Regions from separate parts of the Exiguobacterium sp. s142 genome, predicted to be linked through region 2. Evidence: riboswitches for the same ligand, from Rfam matches in the RefSeq annotation. Region 2 holds a riboswitch; the other holds the start of a gene.
The links. A riboswitch is a leader RNA that binds a small molecule or an ion and turns the genes downstream of it on or off. The one in region 2 is predicted to bind FMN.
Positions count from the first base shown of each region.

Region 1 (15,815 bases), on a different contig from region 2:
GGTTTTTGAGCGGGTCGGCGAAGTAGAGGCCGAGGAAGTACCCGATGACGAGCATGAGCGTCGCGAACACCAAGATCAGCACCAAGTAGGGGATTGAAATCTGGCGCCGGTTGTAGCCGATCGCTTTCAACAGCCCGATCTGACCGCGTTCGGCCTCGAGCATGTTCGAGATGAGAATGGCGACGATGATGACGGCGATCGAGACGATGAATAGGCTAAGTCCGAGCGCCATCGCTTTCCCGGACGAGATCTCACTATAGATGGCCCCGCTGCGCATAATATTCTCCGTCTCCATGACCGAGACGACGAATGGGAGCTCGACGGTGTCGATCGCGCCGTCCGTGACGCCTGAGAGCCGGAACGACTCCGTGCCGACGATCGCTTCATACGCCTCGTCCGTCATGAGCAGGAGTGTCTGCGTCCCGGCGTCGAGATTGAAGAAGTTCTCATCGAACAGCGGGAGCGTATAATCCGGAAACAAGACGAAGCCGCTCACCGTGAACGGCGTGCCGAGGTCGATCGTGTCACCGACCTCGATCCCGTTCTTCTCGGCGTATTTGGCGTTGAGCGCGACCTCGTCGTCGGTCGTCGGACGCGATCCTGCTTCGAGGTAAGATTGATTGATCGTCATTGTTTCTTTTAAGACGAGCCCCCGATGTTCACTGCCCGCGAATGGATAAGTGATCAGTTTGGATTCGCGAAGTTCGAGTGTCGCCTCGGGCATGACGGACTCGACCGCGTCGATCCGGGCGCCGATCAAGTCGTCGAAGCGTTCCGGGTCGACCTGTTTCAAGTCGGCGAGCGTATACGTGCCCGAGGCGACGAGGGAGGCGATTTCGGGATCGTTCGCTTCGTCTGCGGTGACGCGGTTGAGCATCTCGACGGCGAAGTCCTCTTGGTTCGACGACGCCAAGTAGTCCTCGGTCGGGACCTCGATCCCGCTGATGCCGTAGAACATCATCGTATAGGTGAGCGAGCTCATGACGATGATGACGGCGATGGCGACGAGCTGCATCCATTTGCCGACGAGCGTCTTCAAAACGTTTTTATACAGCATGGTCGAAACCTCCTAACCCCAAGCGATATCGCGCGCGGCTTGTCGGACCGGGTTGTGCGTCAGTTCGACGATGCGTCCCGAGTTCATCTTGATGACGTCGTCGGCCATGGCGCTGATGCCGGTGTTGTGGGTGATGACGACGACGGTCTTGCCGTACGTCGTGTTCAATCGTTCGAGCAGCTCGAGCACTTTCTTCGAGTTGTCCTCGTCGAGCGAGCCGGTCGGTTCATCGCAAAAGATGATCGACGGGTTTTTGGCGAGACTCCGGGCGACCGAGACGCGCTGCTGCTCACCGCCGGACAGTTGGTACGGGTACTTGTCGCGCGCAGGCGACAGCCCGACCTGCTCTAACAGCTCGTCGATACCGAGCGGTTGCGTCGACAGGTCGGCCCCGATCTGGATATTTTCGTAGACGGTCAAGTTTTGGAGCAAATTGTATTGTTGGAAGATGAAGCCGAGATGGTCGCGCCGAAACGCCGTCATCTGTTCCGGGGACAGGTCGGTCAAGACGGTGTCATCGAACGTGATGTTCCCGGACGTGACCGTATCAAGCCCGCTGATGACGTTCAAGAGTGTACTTTTGCCGCTGCCGCTCGGTCCGAGGATGACGACGAACGCCCCATCGTTGATCGTCAAGTCGACGTCTTTCAAGGCGGCCGTCTCGATGTCACCGGTCTTGTAAATTTTATTGACGTTCTCGATTCGAATCATAAAAAAACGCCTCCTTTGTCCATGTTATCTTTTACCCGTTTCGGGCAGATTGTGGACCTGGGAGGTTTGAACGTTTGACGAAGACGGGTACATTTTTTGAAAAATTAGTGAAACCGTTTCACCTGTGATAAAATCATACTACCAGGTACTAATTACGATTTTAAAGGAGAGGCTCACATGAAAATTGCCTACATCACGGACAGCACGGTCGTCCTGCCAGATTCGATCAAACACCACCCAGACATCCATATCGTCCCGCTTTACGTCGTCAAGGGCGATCAACCTTATAAAGACGGCATCGAAGTCGACGCCGAGACGGTGTACGACTGGATCGATGCCGGCGAGCGCGTCTCGACGAGCCAACCGGCAATCGGGGATTTCGCAACGTTGTATGAAGAGTTGAAGCCAAAGTATGACATGGGCATCGCCGTCCACCTGTCGTCTGACTTGAGCGGCACGTACTCTGCGTCGATCCAAGGGGCCGAGATCGCCGAGTTCAAGCTGCTCGCCATCGATTCACGGTCGGGTATTTATACGATGGGTCTGTTGCTCGAGGAACTGATCGAGCGCGTCGAGCGCGGAGACGCCCTTGATGACGTCGAGGCGTACATGAAACAGCGCGTCGAGGACGTCCGGATCGAACTGACGATTCAGAATTTGACGCAAATGCAAAAAGGTGGACGCATCTCGAAATCAAAAGCGCTCATCGGCAACATGCTGCAGCTGAAGCCGGTGCTCCGCTTCGAGGACGGGCTCATCGTCCCGTATCAGACCGTACGGACGTATAAAAAGGCGCAAGCCCACTTGTTCGAGGTCATCCGGGCGGCGATCGAGTCAGGCGAATGCACGGACGTCTCGATCTTCCACGGGAATGTGCCGGAGCTTGCGGAGTCGTGGAAACGGGAACTCGGCGACAAGGTGCCGATCCGCGTCGACACGCTCGCGCCGCTGCTCGGGGCCCATACCGGGTCCGGCTCGATCGGTATTTCTTATTTGAAAGCGAAATAACGGACAGACCGTGGCGTGCGCCACGGTTTTTTCATTGTCACAACTTTCAAACAACGACTGGAATGTTTCCCCAAAACCCTTCATACTATTAAAGAATGTTACAAGAAAAGGGGTGAGACGATGCGGTTTCGGAAGTATCTTATAAGGAGCTGGCTCTCGTGGTCGCTCGTCTTCATCGGGATCGTCTATTACACGTGGACCGATCTGGAAACGTTCGATTGGGCGTTCTTCTGGTTCATCTACACGCTCGGTGCCTTGTTCGTCATGAACCCGTTAAAGCGGCGGCACCTGCACTTCACATTCCACGAGTTGTTCGTCTTCATGACGTTCTTCTTGTACGGGCTCGTCCCGGCACTTTTAATGGGACAATTGCTGTTGTTGACGTTTCAGGCGCGGGCGTTCAACAGGAAAGTCGGCCGCCGGCGCTTCTTACACTTTTATCCGCTCAACACGTTGATCGAGGCCATGATTCTCGTCATCCCGGGTCTCGTCTACTTTTCGCTCGGCGGTGAGATCGGGTCGACCGTCCACTTGCTCGAGCAAGGAGTGGCACTGATTGGTTTCTTCGGAGTGCTTTATCTCGTCCTCGGCTTTAGCTTCGTCATGTCGCGGTTCTTGATCGGGGAGCGGATCCCGCTACCGATCATGTGGCGGCTGTTACGGTTCGATTGGCTCGTCATCTCGCTCGAGCTGTTGTTCACGATGGTCGCGCTCGAGGCGTTCCAACTGTTCGGGTATGTCGGGTTGATGGCGACGTTCCTGCTCTTGTCGATCTTGAAGATGGGGTTGTCGAAAGCGACACAGACAGAAGAGACGCAATCGAAGATCGATCAAGTCGAGCGGTTGAAAGAACAGCTCTATCGCGTCGACAGCGAAGCGCTGTTAATTGAAAAATTTTGGAACGGCTTACGGGAAGTCGTCGAGGTCGAACGTGGTTGGCTTCAAATCAATCGAGACGGGGACCAGACGTTTTATGATGTGCGGGGGCGGAAAGCGGAAGCGGTCACTGATGCGTATACGCTCGAACAGCACCGTGACGCGAGTGAGCCATACTTTCTGTACGATTCGCTCCACGAGTGGCACCCGGAGCTTCAGGTGAACCAAAGCGAACTACATCATTCCGCGCTCGTCATTCAACCGGTGACGAGCACGACGAACGCGGTCAGCTGTATGATCTCGACGACGGCGAACGGGGCCTATGATGAGGCGCTCGCGGTCGAGATTCACCGCTTGCTCAAGACGCTGTCGTGGTCGCTGGAGCGGATCGATGAACGGGATCGGCTCCAGCACGAGAGTCTGACCGATCCGTTGACCGGGTTGCCGAACCAACGGGCGTTGAAACGTTGGACGAAAGAGCGATTGAACGACGTCGCGTCGTATCCGTTGTCGGTCTTTTTGATCGACCTCGACCATTTTAAATCGATTAACGATACGTACGGCCATGCGTTCGGTGACGAAGTGTTGATTGAAGCGGGGGTCCTGTTCAACCGGCTCGTCCGGAGCAGTGACCTCGTCACGCGTTACGGCGGCGAAGAGTTCGTCTTCGTGTTCCCGAGGACGAACGAGGCGGCGGGGATTGTGACCGGTGAGAAGATTCGGCAAGCGCTCCGGTCACACCCGTTCGGGACGGAAGGGATCCGGGTCCAAGTGACGGCGAGCATCGGCATCGAGACGATTCATGAATACGAAGAGCTCGATACGGTGTTGCGACATGCCGACCGGGCGATGTACGTCGGGGCGAAGTTTAACGGTCGCGACCGTGTCGCCCATTACCGGGACACGTCGACCGAACGAATTCAATGAAAAAAAGGAGGACCGTTAAACGGTTCTCCTTTTTGAATGAATGATTATGATTTCTGGCTGAACATGTCGGACTCGACCGCATGGATGGCAGCGGACCAAGACCCGTAACGATGCAAGATCGCTTTCGTAGATGGCTTGTTGTTGCGTTTCGCCCATTCTCGGTACGCCTCGAATGAAAGAGAGAAGCCCATCTCATGAATCGCTTCTCGAAGAGCGTTCGACAACTCTGACTTCGAGTAAGTCACGCTCGCCTCCAGACCGGCTTCGGCGCAGGCATCATGCCACGAACCGAACGTCTTGACGATGTGGTAATGGCTCGGTGCTTTCGGATGTAGTTTCCGCCATTCTTGATATTTCTTCAGCGTGATGATCGAACCCATGTCCCGTGAATAGAGGGCAAGCGTCTCGACGATATCATCGCGTGTATATTTTGGCATTTTATCGGGTAAATCAACGGCGATTTCCCCATGCCATTCATAGCCGGCGATGGCGAGTGCCTCGGCCCATGATCCGAACTGTCGAATGATCGATTCGGGAGACGGCCAGTTTTGCTCCATCGCGAAACGACGATAGACAGAGCGACGAGGACGTTCCTTTAATAAATCCCCGAGCAAACGAATACAGTGAATCATGCGTTGCTGTTCGGTTGATAAGTGATGAGTATTAGTGGATAGCGTTTGACTCAATGATGGTTCCTCCTTCCATGGACTCATATCTGAACCGACAATGATGACGAAAGTGCTTCTACAATCATACTATCGGATAGTTTTTACGATTTATAAGCGCTTTTGTAAGTTTTTTATGTTAAAAATGGGACGTGATAGGTCTAAAGTCGGATGAAAGATTGAAAAAAAAGGTAACAGGTACATTACAAATTTAATATTATATGGGTTCATTTGTAAACAAAAAGTTTTATATTTGGTAAATTATATGAATTCCATACAAAAATGTACCCAGCTGGACAATGGGGTCATCACCGTTGTCCAGTTGAGTACTCTTCTATAATAAATTTAATTTTCAGACTAATCAATAAAAGTTTTCAAAATATACGAATTTTTTTTAAGGGTGGTCAATGAAACTGAGATTCTGCTAAAATAGCCGCATTGAGCGAATTTGAGAAAAGAGGATATTATGATATGACAATATGGTTATTTTACTTGCTGCTTGGTCTCGTCCAAGGGTTTACGGAGCCGATCCCGATCTCGTCGAGCGGTCACTTGGTCATCTTCCAAGAGCTGTTCAACATCGAATTACCGGGACTGTCGTTCGAGATTTTCGTCAACTTTGCGTCGCTCCTTGCCGTTTTGACGATTTATCGCCAAGATGTCGTCCGCCTCGTCGTCAGTCTGTGGACGTTCTTATTTAAGAAAGACCGCAACGAGGATACGATGATCGACGTCAAATTCATCGGTCTCTTGCTCGTCGCGACCGTACCGGCCGGCGTGCTCGGCGTGTTATTCGGCGATTGGATCGGTGAGACGCTCAGCGGCGTCGCGACGGTCGGCTACACATTGATTTTGACCGGGGTCGCACTTTGGTTCATCCGCAACATGCGCGGGAATAAAGGCGACGGCGGCATCACGTTACGTGACGCCATCTTGATCGGTCTCGCCCAAGCGGTCGCGCTCATCCCCGGGATCAGCCGCTCGGGTGCCACGATCGTCATGGCGATGTTGCTCGGCATTAAACAAGAGTCGGCGCTCCGGTTCTCGTTCTTCTTGTTCATCCCGGTCAGTCTCGGGACGATGATCTTGGACGGGCCGGCACTCTTCACCGACCCGGCGACGCGCGATCTGTTCGGTCCGCTCGTCTTGGCGTTCATCGCCTCGTACGCGCTGACGGCCATCTCGCTCAAATGGTTCCAGCACATCATGGCGAAGGGTGAGCTCAAGTACTTCTCGTTCTATTGTTGGATCGTCGGTTTGCTCGTCGTCTTGTTCTTGGCTTGATTGGAAGCGCTGCTCATCGGAGTGGCGCTTTTTTTGCGCTTTTATTTTTGCCTTCGATTCTTTTTTGCGCTAAAGTAAAGGAGTACAAACAAATATTCCTTCGGGGTCGGGTGCAATTCCCAACCGGCGGTGATGGGCGCAAGCCTTAAGTCCGTGACCCGGGCGCACGTGTGCGAACGGTGGATCTAGTGCGATTCTAGAGCCGACAGTATAGTCTGGATGGGAGAAGGAAAAAAGACAGGTCCTCGTGACCTGCGCTTCGTCGTACGTTTTTCTGTAAAGAAAACGTTTATTTGGCTCGCCCAATGACGACTGAGACCTCCCGCCGAGACCCTAAGGACATCCTTAGGGTCTTTTTGTCTGTACGAAACAAGGAGGGAGAACGATGCAACAGTACATGCAACAAGCAATCCAATTGGCCAAGTCCGCTGCCGGACAGACCGGTGTGAACCCGCTCGTCGGGGCCGTCGTCGTCAAAGACGGTCGCGTCGTCGGATTCGGTGCCCATTTGAAGGCCGGTGAACCGCACGCCGAAGTGCACGCCATTCGCATGGCCGGTGCGTCCGCATACGGCGCGACGATTTACGTCACGCTCGAGCCGTGCTCGCACTACGGGAAAACGCCGCCATGTGCCGACTTGATCGTCGAGTCGGGCATCAAGCGCGCCGTCATCGCGATGGAAGACCCGAACCCGCTCGTCGCAGGGAAAGGTGTCGCCCGTTTGAAGGCGGCGGGGATCGACGTCGAAGTCGGTCTGCTCGAAGACGAGGCCCGTGCGCTCAATCCGGCGTTCCTACGTTCGCTTGAGACGAAACGGCCGTACGTCGTATTGAAGACGGCGACGAGCCTAGACGGGAAAGTCGCGCTCGACACGGGTGAGAGCCAGTGGGTGACCGGGACTGAAGCGAGACGTGACGTCCACGAACTACGGGCGACGGTCGATGCCGTCTTGACTGGAATCGGGACCGTGCTCGCCGACGACCCTGCCTTGACCGTCCGGCTCGACACGCCGACACGTCAGCCGCTTCGGGTCGTCCTCGACCGCGAGCTCCGCTTACCGCTCTCGAGTCAGCTCGTCCGGAGCGCGAAAGACGTGCCGGTGCTCGTCTATACGCTGTCCGATGATGAAGTGAAACGGACCGAGCTCGCTCAAAACGGTGTCGAGCTTGCCGACTATTCGACACTCGACAACGTCCTTCGTGACTTGCATGGTCGCGGCGTCGGCCGTTTGCTCATCGAGGCGGGACCGACGCTCGTGACGTCACTCTTTGACGGACGATACGTCGACGAATGGGTCATGTATCAGTCACCGCGCGTGTTCGGTGGGAACCGAGGCGTCTATCGCTCGAGCCAAGCCGGACCGTTAGATGCGATCGAGCGCTTCGCGATCGGCTCGGTCGAGACGGTCGGTACCGACATCAAGCTCGTCATGAGAAAGGGGGAGTCCGATGTTCACGGGAATCGTTGAAGAAATCGGCAGTGTGAAAGCAGTGAAGCGGAACGGGCCGTCGCTACGGCTCACGCTCGCGGGCAAGATCGTGTTAGAAGGCGTGAAGCTCGGCGATAGCATCTCGGTGAACGGGATTTGCCTGACCGTGACGGCGTTTGATCAAACGAGTTTTGCCGTCGACGTCATGCCGGAGACGCTCAAAGCGTCAAGTCTAGACGGGGTCCGCCCTGGAACGGACGTCAACCTCGAGCGGGCGATGCCGGCGAACGGTCGCTTTGGCGGTCACTTCGTCTCGGGACACGTCGACGGGGTCGGTCGCATCGTCAAGAAGCGTCCGCTCGCGAACGCGGTCTACATCGATATTAGTTGCGAGCCGTCGCTACTCCGTTTCATCGTCCCTAAAGGTTCGATCTCGGTCGACGGGACGAGCTTGACGGTGTACGAGGTCACTGAACGCGGCTTCACGCTGTCGCTCATCCCGCACACGTATAGTGAGACGGTGCTCGGGATGAAGCAGGCAGGGGATAAGGTCAATTTGGAATGCGATATGTTGGCTAAATATATGGAAAAGCTAGTGAATCAAAAAGACATGACGCTCGAATCACTTGCGTCGATGGGATACGGAAAGGCGGGATGGTGATGTTTCACACAACCGAACAAGCAATCGAAGATTTGAAGATGGGGCGTCCGATCATCGTCGTCGATGACGAGGACCGGGAGAACGAAGGTGACTTCGTCGTCCTCGCCGATAAGATGACGGCCGAGACGATGAACTTCCTCATCACGGAAGGGAAAGGGCTCGTCTGTGCCGCCCTGGCGGAAGAAGTCGCCGTCCGGCTCGACTTGTCGCCGATGGTTGACAACAGCACCGATCCACACGGGACGGCGTTCACCGTCAGTGTCGACCATGTCGACTCGACGACGGGCATCTCGGCGAGCGAACGGGCCCACACGGTCCGCGAGCTGGCCAATGCGAACGCGCGTCCGGCCGATTTTCAACGGCCGGGACACATCTTCCCGCTCATCGCGAAAAAAGGCGGCGTCTCGGTGCGGCGCGGCCACACCGAAGCGTCGGTCGATTTGGCTCGACTGTCAGGGAGTGAGCCGGTCGCCGTCATTTGCGAAATCATCCGTCATGACGGCGAGATGGCTCGAGTACCGGACCTGGTCCACGTCGCGGAACGGCACGATTTGAAATTCATCACGATCGAGGAGCTCGTCCGCTATATGGAGACGGACCTCGTCGAACGAGAGGCGGACGTCAATCTCCCCTCGGCGAAGGGTGAGTTTCGCCTGATCGGTTATCGAAACGTCCTTGACCGCGAAGAGCACGTCGCGCTCATCAAAGGCGAACTTGAACATGCACCGCTCGTCCGCATCCATTCGGAATGTCTGACCGGTGACGTGTTCGGCTCTTACCGCTGCGACTGCGGTCCGCAACTTGATGCGTCACTCGCTAAAATTGAAGAAGAGGGCGGCGTCGTGCTCTACATGCGCCAAGAAGGGCGCGGCATCGGCTTACTGAATAAATTGAAGGCGTATGAACTGCAGGAGCAAGGGCTCGACACGGTCGAGGCGAACGTCGCGCTCGGGTTGCATACCGACTTGCGTGACTACCGGGTGAGCGCGGGCATGTTGCGTGACCTTGGCGTCACGAACGTGCGGCTCATGACGAACAACCCAGAGAAAGTCGATGCCTTGGAGGCGTGCGGCATCACCGTCGTCGAACGCGTCCCGATCATCGTCGGGGAGCACGCCGAGAATGAACGCTATCGCTTGACGAAACAACAAAAAATGAATCATTTTGGAGGAGAAGAATAATGTTGCATACATTTGAAGGTAACTTGGTTGGTAAAGGCTTGAAAATCGGGATCGTCGTCGGACGGTTCAACGATTTGATTACGATGCGCTTGCTCGACGGGGCGAAGGATGCGTTGAAGCGCCACGGCATCGAGCAAGACGACGTCGAGATCGCGTTCGTCCCGGGTGCGTTCGAACTCCCACTCGTCGCCAAAAAAATGGCGATGAGCAAGAAGTATGACGCTGTCATCACGCTCGGCGCGGTCATCCGCGGGGCGACGCCGCACTTCGACTACGTCTGCAGCGAAGCGGCGAAAGGTGTCGCCCAAGCGAGCTATCAGTCGGAAGTGCCGGTCATCTTCGGCGTCTTGACGACCGAGACGATCGAACAAGCGATCGAGCGGGCCGGCACGAAAGCCGGGAACAAAGGCTGGGAAGCAGCGACAGCGGCGATTGAGATGGCGAACTTGATGCGCACGTTTTAAATAGAATTGTAACGGAGGAGAGCGACGTCGCTCTCCTCTTTTTTGATTGTTCAAATCGGGATTAGCGACGCAGGGACGACGGGAAAAGAATAGGGCGCGCATACAAAGCTTAAGGGGAGGCGATGGCGATGTGGGACGGGGTGGCTCAACTGAGCCCGGCCGTGCAAGCCTTGCTCGGGACGTTGTTCACATGGGGCATGACGGCGCTCGGGGCGGCTGTCGTGTTCACAACGAAATCGATCAATCAACGGCTGATGGACGGGATGCTCGGATTTGCCGGCGGGGTGATGATTGCCGCCAGTTTTTGGTCGCTGCTCGCGCCGGCGATCGAGATGGCAGGACAGGACGCTTGGCCGGCCTGGTTCCCGGCCGCGGTCGGCTTTTTAATGGGCGGATTCTTTTTATGGGGCATCGATCAACTGATTCCGCACCTTCATCCGACTTCCCCGCTCAGTGAGGCGGAAGGGATCGGCCCGTTCAAACGAAAGCGCAGCACGTTGCTCGTCTTAGCCATCACGTTGCACAACATACCGGAAGGGCTAGCGATCGGGGTCGCGTTCGGGGCGGTCGCGGCTGACTTTCCATCGGCCTCGTTGACGGGTGCCATCGCGCTAGCGATCGGGATCGGGATTCAAAACTTTCCAGAAGGCGTGGCGGTGGCGCTGCCGTTAAGGAGGGACGGGATGTCACGACGAAAGAGTTTTTTCTACGGACAGCTGTCGGCCGTCGTCGAGCCGGTCGCCGCCTTATTCGGCGTTTGGGCGGTGTTTGTCATGGAGCCGCTACTGCCGTTCGCATTGAGCTTTGCCGCGGGGGCCATGATTTTTGTCGTCGTCGAAGAAGTCATCCCGGGGTCGCAAGAGAATGGCCATAAGGACTTGGCATCGATCGCCTTGATGCTTGGATTTACCGTCATGATGATTTTAGACGTGGCGTTAGGGTGAGGCCGACACAGAAAAAAGGCACGACGGGATGTCCCGTCGTACCTTCCTGGATTAAAACGTCTCTGACGTCGTTTTCGCTTGCATGTGGAGCTGGATGTAATCCGGCCCGCCTGCTTTTGAATCGGTCCCTGACATGTTGAAGCCGCCGAACGGCTGATAGCCGACGATCGCGCCTGTGCAACCACGGTTGAAGTACAAGTTGCCAACGTGGAAGTTTTGGCGTGCGTATTCTTGGTTCGAGCGGTCACGCGTCAGCACAGCGCCCGTCAAGCCGTACTCGGTGTTGTTGGCGATGTCGATCGCTTCTTTGAAGTCTTTCGCTTTCGTGAAGGCGACGATCGGCCCGAAGATCTCTTCTTGCATGAGACGTGCTTTCGGTGCCACGTCGGCGACGACCGTCGGCTCGACGAAGTAGCCGGTCGAGTCGTCCGCTTTACCGCCCGTGACGATGCGTCCTTCTTCTTTCGCGATGTCGAAGTACGACGTGACCTTCTTGAACGCGGCCGCATCGATGACCGGTCCCATGAAGTGCTCGTTCTGCTCGGTGTTTCCGACTGACAGTTCGTTCGTCAATTCGATGACGCGGTCGAGCACCGTGTCATACACGCTATCGACGATGACGGCGCGTGAACAAGCTGAACATTTTTGTCCGGAGAAACCGAACGACGATTTGACGATCGACTGGGCCGCGAGTTCGAGGTCCGCTGATTCGTCGACGACGATCGTGTCTTTTCCGCCCATCTCGGCGATGACGCGTTTGAGCCAGATTTGGCCATCGTTCAACTTCGAGGCGCGCTCGTTGATGCGCAGACCCACGTCGCGTGAACCAGTGAAGCTGATGAAGCGAGTCTTCGGATGGTCGACGAGGTAGTCGCCGACTTCAGCGCCCGGTCCCGGGATGAAGTTGAGGACGCCTTTCGGGAGACCCGCTTCTTCCATGACCTCGACGAATTTCGCCGCGACGATCGGTGTCGTCGAAGCTGGCTTCAAGAGGATCGTGTTACCGGCGACGATGGCCGCGACGGCCGTCCCTGCCATGATCGCGAACGGGAAGTTCCATGGGCTGATGACGATCCCGACCCCGAGTGGGATGTAGTCATAGCGGTTGTACTCGCCCGGGCGACTCTCGACTTTCTTACCGGGTTTAAGTTCGAGCATTTGACGCGCATAGTACTCCATGAAGTCGATCGCTTCCGCCGTGTCCGCGTCCGCTTCGTTCCAAGGCTTGCCCGCTTCTTTGACGAGGTAGGCCGAGAACTCATGCTTCCGTTTACGGACGATGTTCGCCGCTTTGAACAAGACGTCGGCACGGACTGACGGGTCGACGTGACGCCACGTGTCGAACGCTTTGAGCGCTTCTTGCATCGCACGTTCCGCGAGTTCTTGGTTCGCTTTCGAGACGTGTCCGATGACTTCGTCTTTATTGGCCGGGTTGTAAGACGTGATCTTACCTTCCGTCGTCACTTTTTCCCCACCGATCACGAGCGGATAGTCCTGACCAAGCTCCCCGTTCACTTTCTCGATCGCCGCTTGAATCAAGCCAGCGTTCTCTTTGTTTGTAAAGTCTGTGAATGGTTCATGTTTGTATGGAATCATTCTCGTTCCCCCTTAAAGTGATTATGCAGTTAAGCGCTTACGTCTGTATTGTATCGGAATTCTTCATGAAATCCTAGTGAAACAATTTTCCGGAAAAGCGTGTCGTTTCCGCTCTAAATTCAGTCGTGGTAGGATGGTGAAAAGAGATCGATCGAGGAAGGAATGATTGGATGAGAAAATGGATGTTGCCGCTGGCGCTCACACTCATGCTCGGCGCTTGCGGGAATGAAGAGGCAGCACCGGTCGAAGAGACGAAACGACCGCTCCCGGACGAGGTCGAGACGGTGTATGAATCGTATCAACAAGCGCTCCGTGACGGGGACGCCGAGGCGCTCGCAGACATCGACTACGCTGCTGCCCGGACCGACATCCCGGCGACGGGTGCCGTGACGCGTGACTTGACGCCGGGTGACATCGTCGAGAGTTGGGTGAACGAGGACGAGGACGTCGCCTATATCGTCCATGAGATGGAGGATGGTGACGGGAACGAACTGCCGAACCGGCTCGCCAAAGTCGCGATCAAGGAAGGCGACGATTGGTCGCTCGTCGTCACACCGGCTTTGGTCCCGGCTGACGTGATCGGTGAGGTCGGGGAGTTGTTGACGGGGATCGAAGCGAGCGAGTACGGGGTGAACGCTGAAGCGAACGCCCGTCTCGCCGACGTGCCGGAAGATGAGGCCGGACCGATTTACGACCGGGTCAACGCCCAGACGGACTATGTCGCGCTCGAGGCGGACAATAACGTCTTCTTGCTCATGTCAGAGACGCTCACCGTCCCGGAAAACCAAGTGATCATGACCGATTACTTTAAAGCGTATCAGACGTGGTATATCGATAATGAAGCCGCGCTTCGCGATGCGGCCGCGACGGAAGACCCGGTCGACTATCTCGAAGCACTCGACCCGCTCAAACAAAAACTAGAACAAGCGATCGACGGATATGACGAACAGCTCGTCGACCCGTCGTTCGGATAAGGAGGAAATCAGATGTTAGCACCAACATTTACACTACCGAACCAAAATGGGGACATGGTCGCACTCGAAGATTATCGTGGCCAGAAAGTCGTCCTCTATTTCTACCCGAGAGACGCGACGCCGGGCTGTACGACCGAGGCGTGCGATTTCCGTGATGCCGCACCGAAGATGAGCGGGGCCGTCGTCATCGGCATCTCGGCCGACAGCCAGAAGAAGCATCAAAACTTTATTGAGAAGAACGATTTGCCGTTCGACTTGCTCGTCGACGACACGCATGAAGTGTCAGAGCTATACGGCGTCTGGCAGTTGAAGAAGAATTACGGCAAGGAATATTACGGCATCGTCCGCTCGACGTTCCTCATCAACGAGGACGGCTATATCGAAGAGGAGTGGCGCGGCGTCAAAGTGAACGGTCACGTCGACGAGGTCGTCGCGGCGCTCGCCAAATAAGTTGGACCCAACCGATTTCCCAATAGGGGAGGTCGGTTTTTTTGATGAAGTGAATCGTTACATTTTTATTTCAAATACTAAAGTCGGAAACAGGATAAAACCGAGCGTTGAACAGATATATTACAAAAACATTACGCGGAATCGGTATGATTTCACCCCGCGTCAACTTGACGAAGTTGTGAATGTTCTGAAAAATATAAACCAGCAGTCAAGCGAATACATACATAGGGGGAACATCACGTGAAGCAGTTTGAAAGTTGGGTGACGAGTCTATCGAACCTCGTCTGGGGACCACACTTGCTCATATTATTAATCGGGACGGGCATCTTCTTGACGTTCCGGCTCGGATTCATCCAAGTGACACGGCTCGGGTTCGGCTTGAAAGAAGCGTTCATCCCGAAGCAAAAGACAGGCGTGGAAGCCGAAAAACGAAAACGGCAACGTGGGGACATCTCCCACTTCCAAGCGCTCATGACGGCGCTCGCGGCGACGGTCGGTACCGGCAACATGGTCGGGGTCGCGACCGCGATCGTCCTCGGAGGACCGGGTGCGATCGTCTGGATGTGGCTGAGTGGCTTCATCGGCATGGCGACAAAATACGCCGAGGCGATCCTTGCCGTCAAGTATCGTACCGTCGATGAACGGGGCGAGGTTGCCGGCGGCCCGATGTACTATTTAGAACACGGGCTTAAAAAACGTTGGCTCGGCATGACGTTCGCCTTGTTCGCCTCGATCGCCGCGTTCGGTATCGGCAATGGCGTCCAGACGAACTCGATCAGTTTAGCGCTGAACACGTCGTTCGGTGTCCCGATGGTTGCGACCGGTATCATCATGATGGTCCTGACGGGGTTCGTCATCCTCGGTGGCGTCAAATCGATCGGGAAAGTCGTCGGGATTTTCGTCCCGGTCATGATTTTCGCTTACGTCGGGGCCGGGCTCGCCATTTTAGTCATGAACTTTGACTTGATCCCGTCCGCATTCGCGACGATCTTCTCGAGTACGTTCAGTGCCGAAGCAATCGGCGGCGGGGCACTCGGTGCCGCGATCCGTTACGGTGTCGCGCGCGGCGTGTTCTCGAACGAGGCTGGGCTAGGGTCGGCACCGATCGCGGCCGCGGCCGCGAAGACGGATTTCCCGGGACGGCAAGCGCTCGTCTCGATGACACAAGTGTTGATCGACACGCTCATCGTCTGTTCGATCACCGGGTTGACGATCGTCATGGGTGGTCAGTATACGGAAGGGCTACAAGGCATCGAGCTGACGCAAGCGTCGTTCGCTTACTTCCTCGGCCCGATCGGTGAACTCATCGTCACGATCTCGCTCGTCTTCTTCGCCTTCTCGACCGTGATCGGCTGGTGTTATTACGGGGAACGCTCGGTCCATTACCTGCTCGGGGAGCGGGCGATCGTCCCGTACCGGATGGTGTACATTGTTGTCGCCGGACTCGGTGCGATGACGACGAACTTGAACTTGATTTGGGCCGTCTCCGACGTCTTCAACGGTCTGATGGCGATTCCGAACTTGATTGGGCTGTTGTTCTTGTCGGGTGTCGTCGTCGCCGAGACGAAGCGGTTCGAACTTGAGATAC
Region 1 covers NZ_JACSMB010000005.1:160,725-176,539, reverse strand. The annotation lists gene KNP77_RS07020 (ABC transporter permease) at 1-1,057, opposite strand, end outside; gene KNP77_RS07015 (ABC transporter ATP-binding protein) at 1,070-1,768, opposite strand; gene KNP77_RS07010 (DegV family protein) at 1,946-2,776, shown strand; gene KNP77_RS07005 (GGDEF domain-containing protein) at 2,897-4,579, shown strand; gene KNP77_RS07000 (homing endonuclease associated repeat-containing protein) at 4,624-5,265, opposite strand; gene KNP77_RS06995 (undecaprenyl-diphosphate phosphatase) at 5,716-6,528, shown strand; FMN riboswitch at 6,621-6,763, shown strand; gene ribD (bifunctional diaminohydroxyphosphoribosylaminopyrimidine deaminase/5-amino-6-(5-phosphoribosylamino)uracil reductase RibD) at 6,914-7,996, shown strand; gene ribE (riboflavin synthase) at 7,977-8,618, shown strand; gene ribB (3,4-dihydroxy-2-butanone-4-phosphate synthase) at 8,618-9,799, shown strand; gene ribH (6,7-dimethyl-8-ribityllumazine synthase) at 9,799-10,263, shown strand; gene KNP77_RS06970 (ZIP family metal transporter) at 10,392-11,207, shown strand; gene pruA (L-glutamate gamma-semialdehyde dehydrogenase) at 11,259-12,803, opposite strand; gene KNP77_RS06960 (hypothetical protein) at 12,974-13,777, shown strand; gene bcp (thioredoxin-dependent thiol peroxidase) at 13,790-14,227, shown strand; gene KNP77_RS06950 (alanine/glycine:cation symporter family protein) at 14,468-15,815, shown strand, end outside.
Region 1: linked by a shared signal. The riboswitch ahead of ribD (bifunctional diaminohydroxyphosphoribosylaminopyrimidine deaminase/5-amino-6-(5-phosphoribosylamino)uracil reductase RibD) and the one ahead of KNP77_RS02720 (ECF transporter S component) in region 2 are both predicted to bind FMN.

Region 2 (15,815 bases):
ATGAATGGTTACAAAGTGCGCTCGCCCGGAAATATCCGGAGCGCAAGTTCGAGTTCGAATACATCGACTTCGAGCAAGCGGACGATGAGATCGCTGAGGCGATCAAGCAAGACGAATGGTTTTACCCGCTCGTCCTCTTGAACGGGGAAGTCGTCGACGAAGGAGTCGTCCAGTTGCGTAAAGTGTATACGGCGATTGACGAGAATTAAACGACATCATAAAACAAGGTTGAGCGAATACACATTCGTTCAACCTTGTTTTCGATTTAGCGAAGTTGGAACGACGACGTCGCTGAACTTGCCGTGTATCCTGAGAGCGTCGCATCCGCTTTCACTTGGTACGTCCCTCGTTGTGAAGAAGAACCAGTCGAGAGCGTGAACGTGATCGCTCCGCTTGAGTTCGTTTTACCTGTCCCTGTGAGCGTCGAGCCGTAAGGTTGCGTCACCGTCACACGAACGTCCGCGTTCGCGACCGCTTGACCGTTCGCGTCACGAACTGTTGACGTGATCGATACTTGTTCGCCCGCGTAGTACGTCGCTTTTGACGTCGTGACCGTAGCCGCTAGTGCTTGAACCGGTTGTGACGTGCCGCCTGACGTTGGCGCTTGAACGAGTCCGTTGCCGAATAGTGTATCGCGACCTGCTGTGCCGAGGTCGATTGTATCTTGTGACAGACGCGTCCGGAGCTGTGAAGATGAGAGCGTCGGGTACGCTTGTTTCATGAGTGCCAAGTTCCCGGCGACGTATGGTGTTGCCATCGACGTCCCGCTCAATTGACCGTAGCCGCCGCTTGAGAGTGTCGAGTTGATGTTCACGCCAGGAGCCGCGACTTCAACTGTATTGCCCGTAGCGGAGAACGAAGCGCGATTGTTGTTGATGTCCGTCGCCGCGACCGCGATGGCCGAGCTGTAGCGCGCCGGATAGTTGACGAGGTCGCCGCTGCCGTCGGCTCGGCCGTTGTTACCAGCCGCTGCGACGACGAGAATGCCTGAATTGTTCGCCCGGTCGACGACTTGTTGGAGCGTCGTCGAAGGACTCGTCGTTCCGAGGCTCAAGTTGATGATATCCATTTGATTCGAAATCGACCAGTCGATACCGGCGATGATGCTCGACAGGCTACCGCTGCCGTTCGCCTCGAGCGCTTTGACGGCGTAAATACTTGCCTCGTGGGCGATCCCGATCGTTCCGATGCCGTTGTCACGTGCCGCGATGATCCCGGCGACGTGCGTGCCGTGTCCGTTGTCATCGGCATATGAACTCGTCACACTGCTAAATGACGCTCCACCTGCAATCGTCAAGTCAGGATGCGCTGAGATTCCGGTATCGACGACGGAGACTTTAATACCTTTGCCAGTGAAGCCGTTCTGCCAAGCCGAGGGTGCTTTCAGTTTTGGAATTCCCCAGTCTTGGGTTTGATTCTCAATTTGTACCGTCTGATCGACTTCGATGTGGGCGACGTTCGGATTGTTTTTCAATCCGTTCAGCGCTGCTTTCGGCACTTCGATGGCAGCAGCCGGGATGTTGGCGTATTGCTGATTGACTTCCATACCTTCAATCGAGAGCGGGATTTTCTTCGCCGACTGTTTGAACACGACGATGACACGTTCTTTTTCCTTGTCAGGACTGGCGTCTACTGCTTGTGGGACGGTTGACAAGACGAGAAGCGAGGCGAGGACGGTGCTGCAGATCTTCTTCAATGGATTTCCCCCTTTAGATTATGTAGGCGAGATGACATGATGTCGAACTGCCGTGCTCATAGAGTAACAAGTTTTTCCATCGGATAGAATATGTCAATCGAATCAATAATCTGAAAATTTAGACAAGTATATCAGGGACAGAGATACAAGACTTTTGGCGCAAGGCAAAGAAGGATGAACGGGTAAGCGGCTGTCATCACATAAAAAAATCGCGAGATGGCAAGGTAGCCATTTCGCGATTCGGTCGTATTATTTGATGACTTTATGTTTCCACAGGATACCGGACTTGAGAAGTCGGGCCACTTTCCCGGTCAGCGACTGTTTCCCCATGAAGACGCCGAATCCGGCCTTCTTCCCGAGCGACCCGAGCGTGCCTCGGAGTTTAATATCCGGTAACTCAGGATAAGCGACGCCTTTCCACTTGCAGAGCAGCACTTGGACGATTTGTTCCGCTTGTGCCTCGGCGAGTTGACCTGAAGGTGCGTACGGGAGGCTGGCGTTGTCACCGACGACGAAGACGTCAGGCAAATCAGGGACGTAGTGATGCGGTGTCAGTTTCACGCGGCCACCCCCATCGAGCTCCCAGCCTTGGTTTCGGACGACGGCGACCGGTTGGACTCCGGCCGTCCAGACAGTCAAGTCGGCGACAAAGTTCTGTTCGTGGTTCCACAGACCGTCTGGGTCGACCCGGACGATGTTGGCATTGTTGATGACTTCGACACCGTGCTCTTCAAACCACGATTGAACGTACATCGAGACACGATTCGATAAAAAGGACAGGACGGAAGGGCCACGATCGAACAGTTGGACTGTCAGATCGGGACGGCTCTCCCGGAGTTCGCTCGCGAGCTCGACACCGGATAGCCCGGCCCCGACGATCGAGACGATCGAACCGGGCGACAAGCCGTTGATCGCTTGTTGCGTCTTGCGCGATTCTTCTAACGTTTGGATACTGTACGTGAACTCGGCGGCGCCGGGCACGTTATGGTATTTGTCCTCGCAGCCTAAGCCGATGACGAGGTCGTCGTACGGCACTTTTTCCCCGCTTGCGAGCAACACCATCTTGTCGGTCGTATCGATGTCCGTGACTTGCCCGTATATGTAGTCGACTTCTTCCGGGAAATCGACACGGATGTCACGATCGGATACCGTTCCTGCGGCTAGTGCATAATACTCTGTTTTTAATCCGTGATAAGGTAGACGGTCGATTAATGTGATCGATACGTCCTTCAGCTGATGGCCGAGGACGCGTTCGATTACACGCATACCCCCGTAACCGCCTCCTAAGACGACTAATTTGCGCATAAAAATCCCCCTTTGTTACTCTCTAACTGTACCATGATATAATACCTCGTAGAAGAACCATTTTCCCGCAATAGGGGAAGAAAGACGGTGAAAAAAATGATGAATCCGATCATCGAGTTTTGTGCCTCGAACTTAGCGATGGGTTCACAGATCGCCCGGGCCAAACTAGAGTCCGATCCTGACCTAGACGTCGTCGAATATGGCTGTACCGGCTACTGTGGGGTCTGCTCGCTCGACTTGTTCTGTCTCGTCGACGGAGAAGTCGTGATTGGGGAGACACCGGAGCAACTCGTCACGAACGTGTATGAAAAAATCGAAGAGATGGCCTGGTAAAAAAGTTTGAGATTTCTCAAACTTTTTTCTTTTTGACCCGTTGCTTTTTTTAAAACGGTTTGGTATATTCTAAGAGGTTCGAATGTAGGTTGTCTGACGTTTAACAACATAAAAAGAAAGCGTTTCAAACGGTAGGGCACATCTTGATTCGGGTATAACACAATCATCGGGTTTTCAATATGAAAGGAGCACAACACCAATGAATATCATGAGCGTGGTTGGTATTTTGGCACTAATTGGAATCGCTTACATCTTCTCGACCAACCGTAAAGCCATCAAATGGCGTACCGTTCTTGCCGCCTTCGCGATCCAGTTTACGTTCGCGTTCCTCGTCCTCTTCACATCGGTAGGGCGTTCGGCGTTAGAATTTATCTCAAGAGGCGTCCAAAACGTCTTGAACACGGCGAACGCCGGAATCGGCTTCGTCTTCGGTACGGCAGTCGGGGGAGACAACTTCGTCTTCGCGTTCCAAGTCTTACCGATCATCATCTTTATGTCTTCGTTAATTGCATTTCTTTACTACATCGGTGTCATGCAATGGGTCATCCGGATCCTCGGTACGGCACTTGCAAAAGCACTCGGTACGTCACGTAAAGAATCGCTCTCAGCGACGGCGAACATCTTCGTCGGTCAGACGGAAGCACCGCTCGTCATCAAGCCTTACCTTCCAACAATGACACAATCTGAATTGTTTGCTGTCATGGTCGGTGGTCTCGCATCTGTTGCCGGTTCGGTACTTGCTGGATACGCCGCGCTCGGAGTTCCGCTCGAGTACTTGCTCGCAGCGAGCTTCATGGCAGCGCCTGCTGGTTTGATGTTTGCAAAAATCATCGTCCCGGAAACAGAAACTCCGGATGATGATATCGAAATTGCTGAAGATGAAGAGAACAAAGCAGCAAACTTCGTCGATGCGGCCGCTCGCGGTGCGTCAGACGGGTTGTTCCTCGCGTTGAACGTCGGTGCGATGCTTCTTGCCTTCGTTTCATTGATCGCACTCGTCAACTTGCTTCTCGGTGGAATCGGTGGCTGGTTCGGTCTAGAAGGTCTCTCACTTCAGTTGATCCTTGGTTACGTGTTTGCACCGCTCGCGTTCGTCATCGGTGTACCATGGGCAGATGCCGTACAATTCGGTAGCTTCCTTGGACAAAAACTCGTCTTGAACGAATTCGTTGCCTTCTCTGAGTTCGCACCAATCATCGGTTCAGGTGAGTTGTCAGCTCGTACAGAAGCGATGATCGCGTTCGCACTCTGTGGATTCGCCAACATCTCATCACTCGCCATCCTTCTCGGTGGTCTTGGTGGTATGGCTCCGAACCGTCGTAACGACATCGCACGTATGGGTGTCCTCGCGATTCTCGCAGGTACGCTTGCGAACTTGATGTCAGCGACTCTCGCTGGTCTTCTTCTCTAATCGTTATTCACAAACAAGAGCGCTCACTCCGGTGGGCGCTCTTGTTCGTTCATGTAACTATCCGCATCGAAAAAAGCACCCAAGGGAGAAGTTCCTTTGGGTGCTTGTGTATTAAGCTTGCAGTTGCATTTGTTGACGTTCGATCCACGGCTTCAACTTCAGGAAGAGCGGGACGAACAAGGCGGTGATCAATAATGCCTTAATCAAGTTGAACGGTAAGATACCGTACAGGACGAGGTTCGTCTTGACTGCTGGATCGGCCATCTCGGCCATTCCGAAGAAGAACGCGTAAGCTGGTAAGATGAGTAGATAGTTCAAAATCGCCAAGCTGATCGCCATCGTGATCGTACCTGCCACGAGGCCTGAAGCGAGCGCTTTATTCGTTTTACGTTTATGGTAGAACCAAGCGACCGGATACATGAATGCGACACCTGCAAAGAAGTTCGCGACTTCACCGACCGGGACGCCGCCACCGTTAAAGACATAGTAGAGGACGTTTTTTAGAGCGACGACCACGACACCTGCGAGTGGCGAGAAGACGATACCGGCGACGAGCGCTGGGATGTCACTGAAATCCACTTTTAGGAAGGGTGGCAGGAAGGGCAGCGGGAAGTTAAAGAGCATGAGGACGAATGAAATCGCCCCGAGCATCGATAGCGTCACCAGTGTTGTCAATCGTTTGTTGCGCGTTGTTTTCATCAAAATCTCTCCTTTTGTCGCTCCTTGATGAATGGCACCCGTCGCATAGAAAAACCCGATTGTGTGAACAATCGGGAGAGTTTACGCGCATACGAAATAGATGTTCTCATGAACGTTTAAACCACGCCAAAGAAAACATCCGGATATCGGTCGGATGCCGCCATCTTCTCCCATCCAGACTTTACTGTCGGCTTTCGAATCTCACGAAATCAGCAAGCAACGCCTTGCTCGCTCACGGGCTGAGAAGAACTTGTCTTCAATACCGCCGGTCGGGAATTTCACCCTGCCCCGAAGATGGAACGATTTAATTTTTTTTGTTACAGTTTAGTTATACAAGATATTTCACAAAATCACAAGTCAGTTGACTTGAAGTGAAGATAAATGAGGAGGAGTTCAGATGATTCATTTAACAGAGCCAGCCGCACTACAAGTCATCGATATGATGAAACAGACCGAACGCCCTGAAGCCCAATTCTTACGCATTAAAGTCCAAGGCGGTGGGTGTACCGGCCTATCCTACGGGATGGGGTTCGATGAAGACAAGACGGACAAGGATGTCCAGTTCGACCATCATGGCGTCCGCGTCATCGTCGCCGAAGCTGACCACGGTGTCGTCGACGGGCTCGAAATCGACTATAAGCAGTCGATGCTCGGCGGTGGCTTCACGATCAAAAATCCGAACGCGATCGCGACGTGCGGTTGCGGCTCGAGTTTCCGGACGGCGGCGAACGCCGGCACGCCCGGGGATTGCTAAACGATAGACGGGTTGCCGACATGTTCGGCAACCTTTTTTGGTGAGTATGTTAATGAGAGGAAATGAACGGGAATATTGGTGGAAGAAGGATGAGAAGGGGGTAGGAGTGATGAGAAAAGTGTTGATTTTTGGTGGCTCACGTTACTTCGGGAAACGGCTCGCACTGCGGCTCGCTGAAGCCGGGGACGACGTGACGATTGTCACACGCGGACAGCTGCAAGTGCCGGAAGCGGAAGGGATCCGCTCCATTAAAGGCGACCGTCAGTCGGTCGCGACGATGAAAGACCTCGCACGCAACGAGTATGACCTCGTCTACGACAATATTTGTTTCAATCCGTATCAGGCGAAGATCGCGACAGACGCCTTCATGGACCGGGTCGGGAAATATGTGCTCACGTCGACGATGTCCGTCTATGCGCCAGAGGCAGCTTTAAAAGAGAGCGACTTCAATCCGCTCCATCACGAATATCACCTCGACGCGGAACATGATTATGGACAAGGGAAACGAGAGGCCGAATCGTACTTCTTCCATCGGGCCTCATTCCCGGTCACGACGGTGCGGTTGCCGATCGTCCTAGGGCCGGATGATTACACCGACCGGTTAAAATTTTATGTCGACGCGGTTCGGAACGAAGAACCGATCGTATTACATCACCCGGAGGCGTTGATGGGATTCATCTCAAGTTTCGAGGCGGCAGCTTTCTTGGAATGGGTCGGCCGTGCCGACGTGAGGGGGCCGTTCAACGCCGCGAGCGACGGCCTCATCTCGCTAGGTGCGCTCATGGAACGAATTGGACAGCATATCGGTAAACCGGTCCAAATCATTAAGGATGGGGAGTCGTCCCCGTACGATACGGACGTCGACTACTACATGTCGAATGCCGAGGCGAAAAAAGCTGGCTTCGTGTTCACGCAACTCGATGATTGGATTGACCGTGTCATCATTCAAACGATCCGCAAATGAAAAAACGGCCTCTCATCGTTCGCAGATGAGAGGCCAGTCTTTATTTCCCGGCAAATACCGAGGTTGAATGTTGTGGGTGACGCGCTGTCGGGTCGACGAGCTGTTTCACTTGGTTGACGGCGATCGGTGCTTCACCGAAGCCGGTCGCGATCAATTTCACTTTGCCTTCGTACGTGGCGATGTCACCGCAAGCGAAGATGCCTGCGACTGTTGTCTCCATTCGTGAGTCGACACGGATCGTGTTTTTCTCAAACTCCATGCCCCAGTTTTTGATCGGGCCGAGCGATGAGACGAACCCATAGTTACAAATCAAGTCGTCGATGTCGACGAACTTCGATTCGCCATCTTTGTCCGTCAGTTCGACAGACTCGATATGCGTCGCACCTGAGAGCGATTCGATATTATAAGGCGTCCAGACGTTGATCGTCGAGGCCTTCATTTGTTCGACCGTATGCTCGTGAGCCCGGAAGCGGTCACGACGGTGGACGATATGGACTTCTTTGGCGATACCTTCGAGCATGAGTGCCCAGTCAACGGCCGAGTCGCCGCCGCCGGCGATCATGACGCGACGGTCGCGGAATTTCTCCATGCTGTCGACGAAGTAATGAAGGTTCGCATAATCTTCGCAACCGTCCAGTCCGAGCGGACGTGCGGCGAACGCGCCGTTGCCGGCTGTGATGATGATCGCTTTCGTATGGTACTCGTCCTTGTTCGTCGAGATGTGGAACGTACCGTCTTCGAGTCGCTCGACCGTTTCGACCGTCTCGCCAAGGCGATAATCTTGTTCGAACTGATCGGCTTGCGCTTTCAGTTGGTCGACTAGATCTTGGGCCTTCACTTTCGGGAAGCCGGCGATGTCATAAATATATTTCTCTGGATAGAGCGTCGATAATTGCCCGCCTAGTTGCGGCAAGCTTTCGATCAACGTCGCATCGAGTTGGCGCATACCTGCATAAAATGCGGTGAACAGTCCGATTGGACCACCACCGATAATGACTACATCTTTCGTCGATTTCATCGAATTCCTCCTCATGAAGCGTGTACTTCTATTATATGGTCTAACGTGAACTAAATCCATTCAGTACAAAGATGCAATACTTTCGAAAAAAATTCAAGAAGATAAGCTTTTTCATTGAGAAAACGGATTAAACGTCGTACAATGAACGGGAAGCAATTGTGAACATTGGTTGAACAAGAATTAGGCTTTATTGTGAACGTCTATGTGAAAAAACACACAACATAGTTGTTCAGGAAAACAAAACTTTTAAAATAAGGTGGAAATGAACATGAAACGACCTAACATTGTTATCCTCGGCGCAGGTTTCGGTGGACTCATCACGGCAGTAAACCTGCAAAAGACGCTCTCAGCTGGAGATGCAAACATCACGTTGATCAACAAACACGATTACCATTACCAAACGACTTGGCTTCATGAGCCGGCGGCCGGAACGATGAAGCCTGAGCAAGCTCGTGTCTACATTAACGACGTCGTCAATGCGTCACGCGTTAAATTTGTCAAAGGGATCGTCGATCGCGTCGATACTACAGCCAAACAAGTGATGCTCGAAGACGGATCGACTGTCGAGTACGATTACGTCGTCTTCGCCCTCGGTGGCGTACCGGAAACATTCGGTATCCCGGGCCTTAAAGAGAACGCGATGACGATCAACTCGCTCAACAGCGTTCGTAAAATTAAAGAACATATCGAGTACTCGTTCGCACAATACAAGACAAGCGGATCATCTGACCGTTCATTCGTCACGATCGTCGTCGGTGGTGCCGGATTCACAGGTATCGAGTTCCTCGGTGAGCTCGTCAACCGTGTCCCTGAACTTTGCAAACAGTACGATGTTCCCCGTGAAGCGGTCCGCATCGTTAACATCGAGGCAGCGCCAACGGTTCTTCCAGGGTTCGACCCGGAACTCACGACGTATGCGCAAAAATGGCTCGAGCGTAACGGCGTCGAGATGAAACTCGGCAACGGCATCAAAGCTGTAGAGCCAGGTGTCGTCACGTTCGGTCCACTCCAAGGTGAGACGACGGAGACGATCGCAGCGAACACGATCCTTTGGACAGGCGGCGTCAGCGGTAGCCCGATCGTTGAGAAGTCTGGCTTCGAAGCGGTCCGTAACCGTGTTATGGTCGAGGCGGACAACCGTGCCCCTGGCCACGATAACGTCTTCATCATCGGTGACTGCTCAGCGGTCATGGATCCTGTCTCGAACCGTCCGTACCCGCCGACGGCGCAAATTGCGACGCAACAAGCGCACAACGTGGCGAAAAACATCGCTGCGCTCATCAACGGCAAGTCGACTTCGAAGTTCACGTATGAGAGCAAAGGGACGGTCGCGTCACTTGGTCATAACGATGGAATCGGAATCGTCATGGGCAAAAAGATCTTCGGTCGCAACGCTTCATTCATGAAGAAAGTCATCGACAACAAACACTTTATCGAGCTCAAAAAATACGGTCTCGTCCTTAAAAAAGGTAAATTCTGATTCGTTTGAGCCAACGAGCAGCCTGTTCATTTGAACGGGCTGCTTTTTCATGTCAACGATTCAGTGAACTTCTTTGACCAAGCGGATTTCTTTTCGGTATAATAGACAACGGGAAAAGGGGGCAATCACATGCACATCATCCAAGCCGTCATTGGCGCGATTTTATATTTAGTCATCTTCTTCAGCATCGGGTTCATCTTGAATATGCTGCTCAAAAAGACGTGGACGCTCGTGTTCATCTATCCGATTTTCGTCATCATGATGATCGACAACGTCAAGCTGTCAAGCTACGTCACGGAAACATCGACCGCGCTCGCGAACGTCTATGAGCGTCTGCTTGGTCTGCAGTTTCTCGACATTTTTATGCTCGGATTCGGATTGCTCGGTGCCATCTTGGCAGGAGTCACCATCCGGTACTTGCGTAAGAGCGGTTACTCGATGTTTTAAAGACGACAGAAATGTTCGTCTTTTTTTGGTTTCTGCCTACTTTTTTAGAAGCTGAACCGATATACTAGATAAGATAACGATTTAATTAGTAAGGGATGCGATACGTTTGACATTACCGATGTATACGATCAAAAAAGTGTTGAATAATAGCGTTGTCATTTGTCAACATGATACGGATCCGGAAGTCATTCTGCTTGGGAAGGGGATTGGCTTCGGCAAGAAAGCGGGCGATCTCGTCGACCCGGCCAGCGTCCCGGAGAAAGTGTATCAATTGACGGATAAGGAAGAGCAATCTCAATACCGTGAGCTCGTAAAGCACGTCGATGAAGATTTCATCGCCTTCATGCAAGACATCGTCGGCTTCATCGAGAGCAACACGGGAAAAAAAGTCGATCAACATATCCATATCGGCCTGACCGATCACTTGTTCTTTACGATGAAACGGATCGAGCAAGGGATGGAAGTGACGAATCCGTTCTTACTCGAGACTGAATCGCTCTATCCGAACGAGTACGCGCTCGCTGAACGGATCGTCGACATGATCCACGAGCGCCTCGATGTGTTGCTTCCTGATGCCGAGGTCGGATTTATCGCCCTTCATATCCATTCGGCGACGACGTTTAAAAACGTCCTCGAAGTCAATCGTCACAATCAAATCATCGGCCAGATCGTTCAGACGATTGAGAGTCGTTTGAACGTCAAAATGGACCGGACTTCGCTCGATTATAAGCGCTTACTTCGGCACTTAAGGTACGCCGTTGAGCGGGTTGCGACAGGTGAGACGGTCGAGGCCCCACAAAAAATAGAAAAGGTGTTGCGTGAAGAATATCCGCTATGCTATAGTACTGCTTGGGAGCTGATGGGCATCATGGAACGCGAATTAAAGCGTCCTGTCCCACGAGGTGAAGCGACATATTTGACGATGCATCTCCAGCGACTGACTACAAGTAGATAACTGATACCACGTATCTTACGTGTTACTGATTCGATCAGGCATGAGTAAGGAGTGGAACGGCTACGATTTCTCTATTGAGGAGAAGTCTACGTTCTATACCTTATTCATGCCTGTTTCTGTTTTTATAAACGTTCATTATGAAAACGTTTAGATACGTCGGTTGTCTGACATCTACGTTCGGTTTCAGAATAAACAATTACAAAAGGAGGATTTATCATGTTTAAGCAGATTTTTGGTGTTCTTCAAAAAGTCGGTAAAGCGCTTATGCTTCCTGTTGCGATCTTGCCGGCAGCCGGTCTTCTTCTCGCATTCGGTAACGCGATGCAAAACCCGGCCCTTACGTCACGCGCTGGTTGGTTGACGAACGCAGGCGTTGTCAAGTTTGCTCAGCTCATGGAGCAAGCAGGCGGAATTATCTTCTCGAACTTAGCACTCTTATTCGCAGTCGGTGTCGCGATCGGTTTAGCAGGGGACGGCGTTGCCGGACTCGCAGCCATCGTCGGGTTCCTCATCATGAACAAAGTCATGGGTGTTTGGCTCGAACTCACACCTGAGATCATCGCACAAGGTGACCCGGCTTACGCGTCAGTCCTTGGTATCCCAACACTTCAAACAGGTGTCTTCGGTGGTATCATCGTCGGTCTGATAGCGGCCTGGGCATACAATAAGTACTTCAACATCGAATTGCCGCAATTCCTTGGATTCTTCGCTGGTAAGCGTTTCGTCCCAATCGTCACAGCTGTATTGGCTGTCGTCGCTGGTTTCGTCATGCTTCTCATCTGGCCACCGGTTCAGCACGGATTGAACACGTTCTCGAACTTCATGCTGACTGAAAACCGCACGTTAGCGGCATTCGTCTTCGGTTTGATCGAACGTTCGTTGATCCCGTTCGGTTTGCACCATATCTTCTACTCACCGTTCTGGTTCGAATTCGGATCATACACGGATGCAGCTGGTACGATCGTCCGCGGTGACCAAGCGATCTTCTTCGCTCAAATCCGTGACGGTGCCGAGCTTACAGCCGGTACGTTCATGACTGGTAAATACCCGTTCATGATGTTCGGTCTTCCTGCAGCAGCACTTGCGATGTACCATGAAGCACGTCCTGAGCGTAAAGCGGTCGTCGGCGGTCTCTTAGCTTCGGCAGCACTCACATCGTTCTTGACAGGTATCACAGAGCCGATCGAGTTCTCATTCTTGTTCGTAGCTCCACTCTTGTTCGCAGTACACGCAGTCTTCGCTGGTCTTTCATTCATGGTCATGCACATCTTGAACGTCAAAATCGGGATGACGTTCTCGGGCGGTTTGATCGACTACCTTCTCTTCGGTGTACTTCCTAACCGTACAGACTGGTGGCTCGTTATTCCAGTCGGACTCGCGTTCGCAGTCGTCTACTACTTCGGATTCCGTTTCGTTATCCGTAAGTTCAACCTTAAAACACCGGGCCGTGAAGATGAAGTCGTTGAGCAATCAACAGCTACTGGTTCGGAACTTGCACAAGATATCCTCGTTGGTTTCGGTGGTTCACAAAACATCAAACACCTTGACGCATGTATCACACGTCTTCGCGTCGAAGTTAAAGATAAGAGCCAAGTGAACAAAGAAGAGTTGAAACGTCTCGGGGCAGCTGGTGTCCTTGAAGTCGGTAACAACATTCAAGCGATCTTTGGACCGCGTTCGGATGCATTGAAATCAGAGATGCAAGCGGTCATCGCTTCAGGTAACGAAAAGAAAGCAAACTAAGTATTAAGCCAATCCGTTAAGGGTTGGCTTTTTTTGTATGGGGAAACGGTTTCAGCCTGGTATCAGATGGGGAAAAGTAAGTATTCTGACAAAAGGAGGAACCATGATGTGGAAGAAAGTGTTTGGCGTATTGCAGCGGATCGGGAAGGCGCTCATGCTTCCGGTTGCGATTTTGCCGGCAGCCGGTCTATTACTTGCATTTGGTACTGCGTTCCAAAATCCTGATCTCGTTTCGCTGTTACCTTTCTTGGCAAACGATGCACTCGTCCTCATTTGGCAAGTCATGACCGATGCCGGGGATATCGTGTTTGCCAATTTAGGTCTGTTGTTCGCCGTCGGGGTCGCCATTGGACTGGCCAACGGAGACGGTGTTGCCGGGTTAGCAGCTATCGTTGGTTATTTGATCATGAACAAAGTTATCAGCACGTGGAACGGGATTACTGCAGAAATTGTCCAGGGGGATCCTGCCTATGCATCGGTACTTGGCATCCCGACGCTCCAAATGGGGGTATTCGGTGGTATCATCGCCGGTTTGATTGCCGCGTTCGCGTATAACAAGTACTTTAACATCAAGTTGCCGGACTTCTTAGGATTCTTTGCCGGGAAACGTTTCGTTCCGATTGCGACCGCCGCGTTCAGTTTAGTGATCGGGATCGCGCTCGCCTACATTTGGCCGCCGATCGGTACTGCCATCAATACGTTCTCGAGCACGATCATTGAGGCGAACGTGGCGGTTTCCGCCTTCGTCTTCGGATTGGTCGAACGCTCGTTGATTCCGTTCGGTCTGCACCACATTTGGTACTCGCCGTTTTGGTTCCAGTTCGGGGAATATACGAACCAAGCCGGGGATCTCGTTCAGGGGGACCAACGGATCTTCTTCGCCCAACTTCGTGACGGCGTCGAGTTCACCGCCGGGACGTACATGACCGGGAAGTTCCCGTTCATGATGTTCGGATTGCCTGCCGCCTGTCTCGCCATGTTCCACACCGTTCCGAAAGAGCGTCGTAAAGACGTGGAAGGACTTTACTTCTCAGCCGCCCTCACTTCATTCTTGACTGGTATCACTGAACCGGTCGAATTCTCGTTCGTCTTCGTCGCACCACTTCTCTTCGGTATTCACGCCGTGTTCGCTGGACTCTCGTTTATGACGATGCATTTGCTCAACGTTAAAATTGGGATGACGTTCTCGGGCGGACTCATCGACTACCTGTTGTTCGGGGTATTACCGAACCGGACCGCTTGGTGGCTCGTCGTTCCAGTCGGTCTCGTCTTCGCGGTCGTCTATTACTTTGGATTCCGTTTCGCGATCACGAAGTTCGATTTGAAAGTTCCAGGTCGTGACGTCGTCGCCGAAGGGCGTGGCGCCCGAACGGTTGTCGACGATGACCTTCCGTACGAAGTGCTCGTTGGCCTCGGTGGCCCTGAGAATATCAAGCATCTTGATGCTTGTATCACACGACTCCGTGTCACCGTGAACGATGTCAAACAAGTCGATAAAGACTTGCTGAAAGATCTTGGTGCCGCCGGTGTGCTTGAAGTCGGGGATAACATTCAAGCCATCTTCGGACCGAAGTCCGATACACTCAAATCGCAAATCGCCGCCATCATCGAAGGTGGCGAGTACAAACCGAAAGAAAAAGCGGTCATCACGCCGGAAGCGGCCGAGCATGCCGACCATCGCTTCCTCGCACCGATGTCGGGTGTCATCTTGTCGCTTGACGATGTACCGGACCAAGTCTTCTCGGGCCGGATGATGGGTGAAGGGTTCGCGATCGAGCCGAGTTCCGGCCAAGTCGTGGCACCGGTCACCGGTCAGATCACGACGTTCTTCCCGACGAAACACGCGATCGGCTTGCTCGCGGACGACGGACGCGAGATTCTCATCCACGTCGGTCTTGATACGGTCAATCTGAAAGGGGAAGGGTTCGTCGCCAAAGTGAAAGAAGGCGACCGCGTCGAAGCGGGAGATATTCTGCTCGATGTCGACCTCAACTTGATCCGTGACAAAGTCCCGTCGCTCATCACGCCGATCATTTGGACGAACGGGGACGGCAAAGTCGTCGTCGTACCGTTCGGAGAGACGGTCGTCGCCGGGGAAGCGCTCGATTTTAGAACGGATGACAAAGGCGCGGAATAAGCGCAAAAAAAAGTGGCTCTCGCAAATTGCGAGAGCCACTTTTGATTATGCTTTAATATCGAATTTTTGGCTGATGAAGTTGACGACTTCTTCGGCTGTATCCATGTTGAGGACGTCGTTGACGATCGCTTCTGTTTCAGCTTTCGTCAAACGTTTCACGAGGCTACGTGCGCGAAGGACGCTTGAAGCCGACATCGAGAACTCGTCGAGGCCAAGTCCTAGCAGGATTGGAATCGCAAGCTCTTCTCCAGCCATCTCGCCACACATGCCGACCCATTTGCCTGCTTTGTGTGCTTCTGTGATGACGTTGTGGAGAAGGTTCAAGATGGCCGGGTTGAACGGCTGGTACAAGTACGAGACTTTCTCGTTCATGCGGTCAGCTGCCATCGTGTATTGAATCAAGTCGTTCGTGCCGACAGAGAAGAAGTCGACTTCTTTCGCGAATTGTTTCGCCATGACGGCTGTCGAAGGAATTTCGACCATCATCCCTGTCTCGTAGTTACCGACAGCGACGCCTTCTGCTTTCAACTTCGCTTCTTCTTCGAGAAGAAGGGCTTTCGCTGCGCGGAACTCTTCAAGTGTCGCAATCATTGGGAACATGATAGCGAGGTCACCGTGAGCCGAGGCGCGGAGAAGGGCGCGAAGCTGTGTGCGGAACAAGTCCGTTTCTTCAAGGCAAAGGCGGATGGCGCGATAGCCGAGGAACGGGTTCATCTCTTTCGGGAGGTCGAGGTAAGATAATTCTTTATCTCCACCGATGTCGAGCGTACGGATGACGACTTGTTTGCCTTCCATACCTTCGATTACTGTTTTGTATGCTGTGTACTGCTCTTCTTCGGTCGGGAACGTTTCTGAATCCATGTAAAGGAACTC
Region 2 covers NZ_JACSMB010000002.1:42,638-58,452, forward strand. The annotation lists gene KNP77_RS02695 (DUF1462 family protein) at 1-209, shown strand, start outside; gene KNP77_RS02700 (S8 family peptidase) at 266-1,696, opposite strand; gene KNP77_RS02705 (NAD(P)/FAD-dependent oxidoreductase) at 1,946-3,001, opposite strand; gene KNP77_RS02710 (YuzB family protein) at 3,098-3,334, shown strand; gene KNP77_RS02715 (NupC/NupG family nucleoside CNT transporter) at 3,534-4,745, shown strand; gene KNP77_RS02720 (ECF transporter S component) at 4,857-5,444, opposite strand; FMN riboswitch at 5,603-5,744, opposite strand; gene KNP77_RS02725 (HesB/IscA family protein) at 5,842-6,198, shown strand; gene KNP77_RS02730 (Rossmann-fold NAD(P)-binding domain-containing protein) at 6,308-7,162, shown strand; gene KNP77_RS02735 (NAD(P)/FAD-dependent oxidoreductase) at 7,203-8,180, opposite strand; gene KNP77_RS02740 (NAD(P)/FAD-dependent oxidoreductase) at 8,449-9,660, shown strand; gene KNP77_RS02745 (YuiB family protein) at 9,790-10,107, shown strand; gene glcT (glucose PTS transporter transcription antiterminator GlcT) at 10,226-11,062, shown strand; partial or broken gene ptsG (glucose-specific PTS transporter subunit IIBC) at 11,279-12,778, shown strand; partial or broken gene ptsG (glucose-specific PTS transporter subunit IIBC) at 12,912-14,849, shown strand; gene ptsP (phosphoenolpyruvate--protein phosphotransferase) at 14,988-15,815, opposite strand, start outside.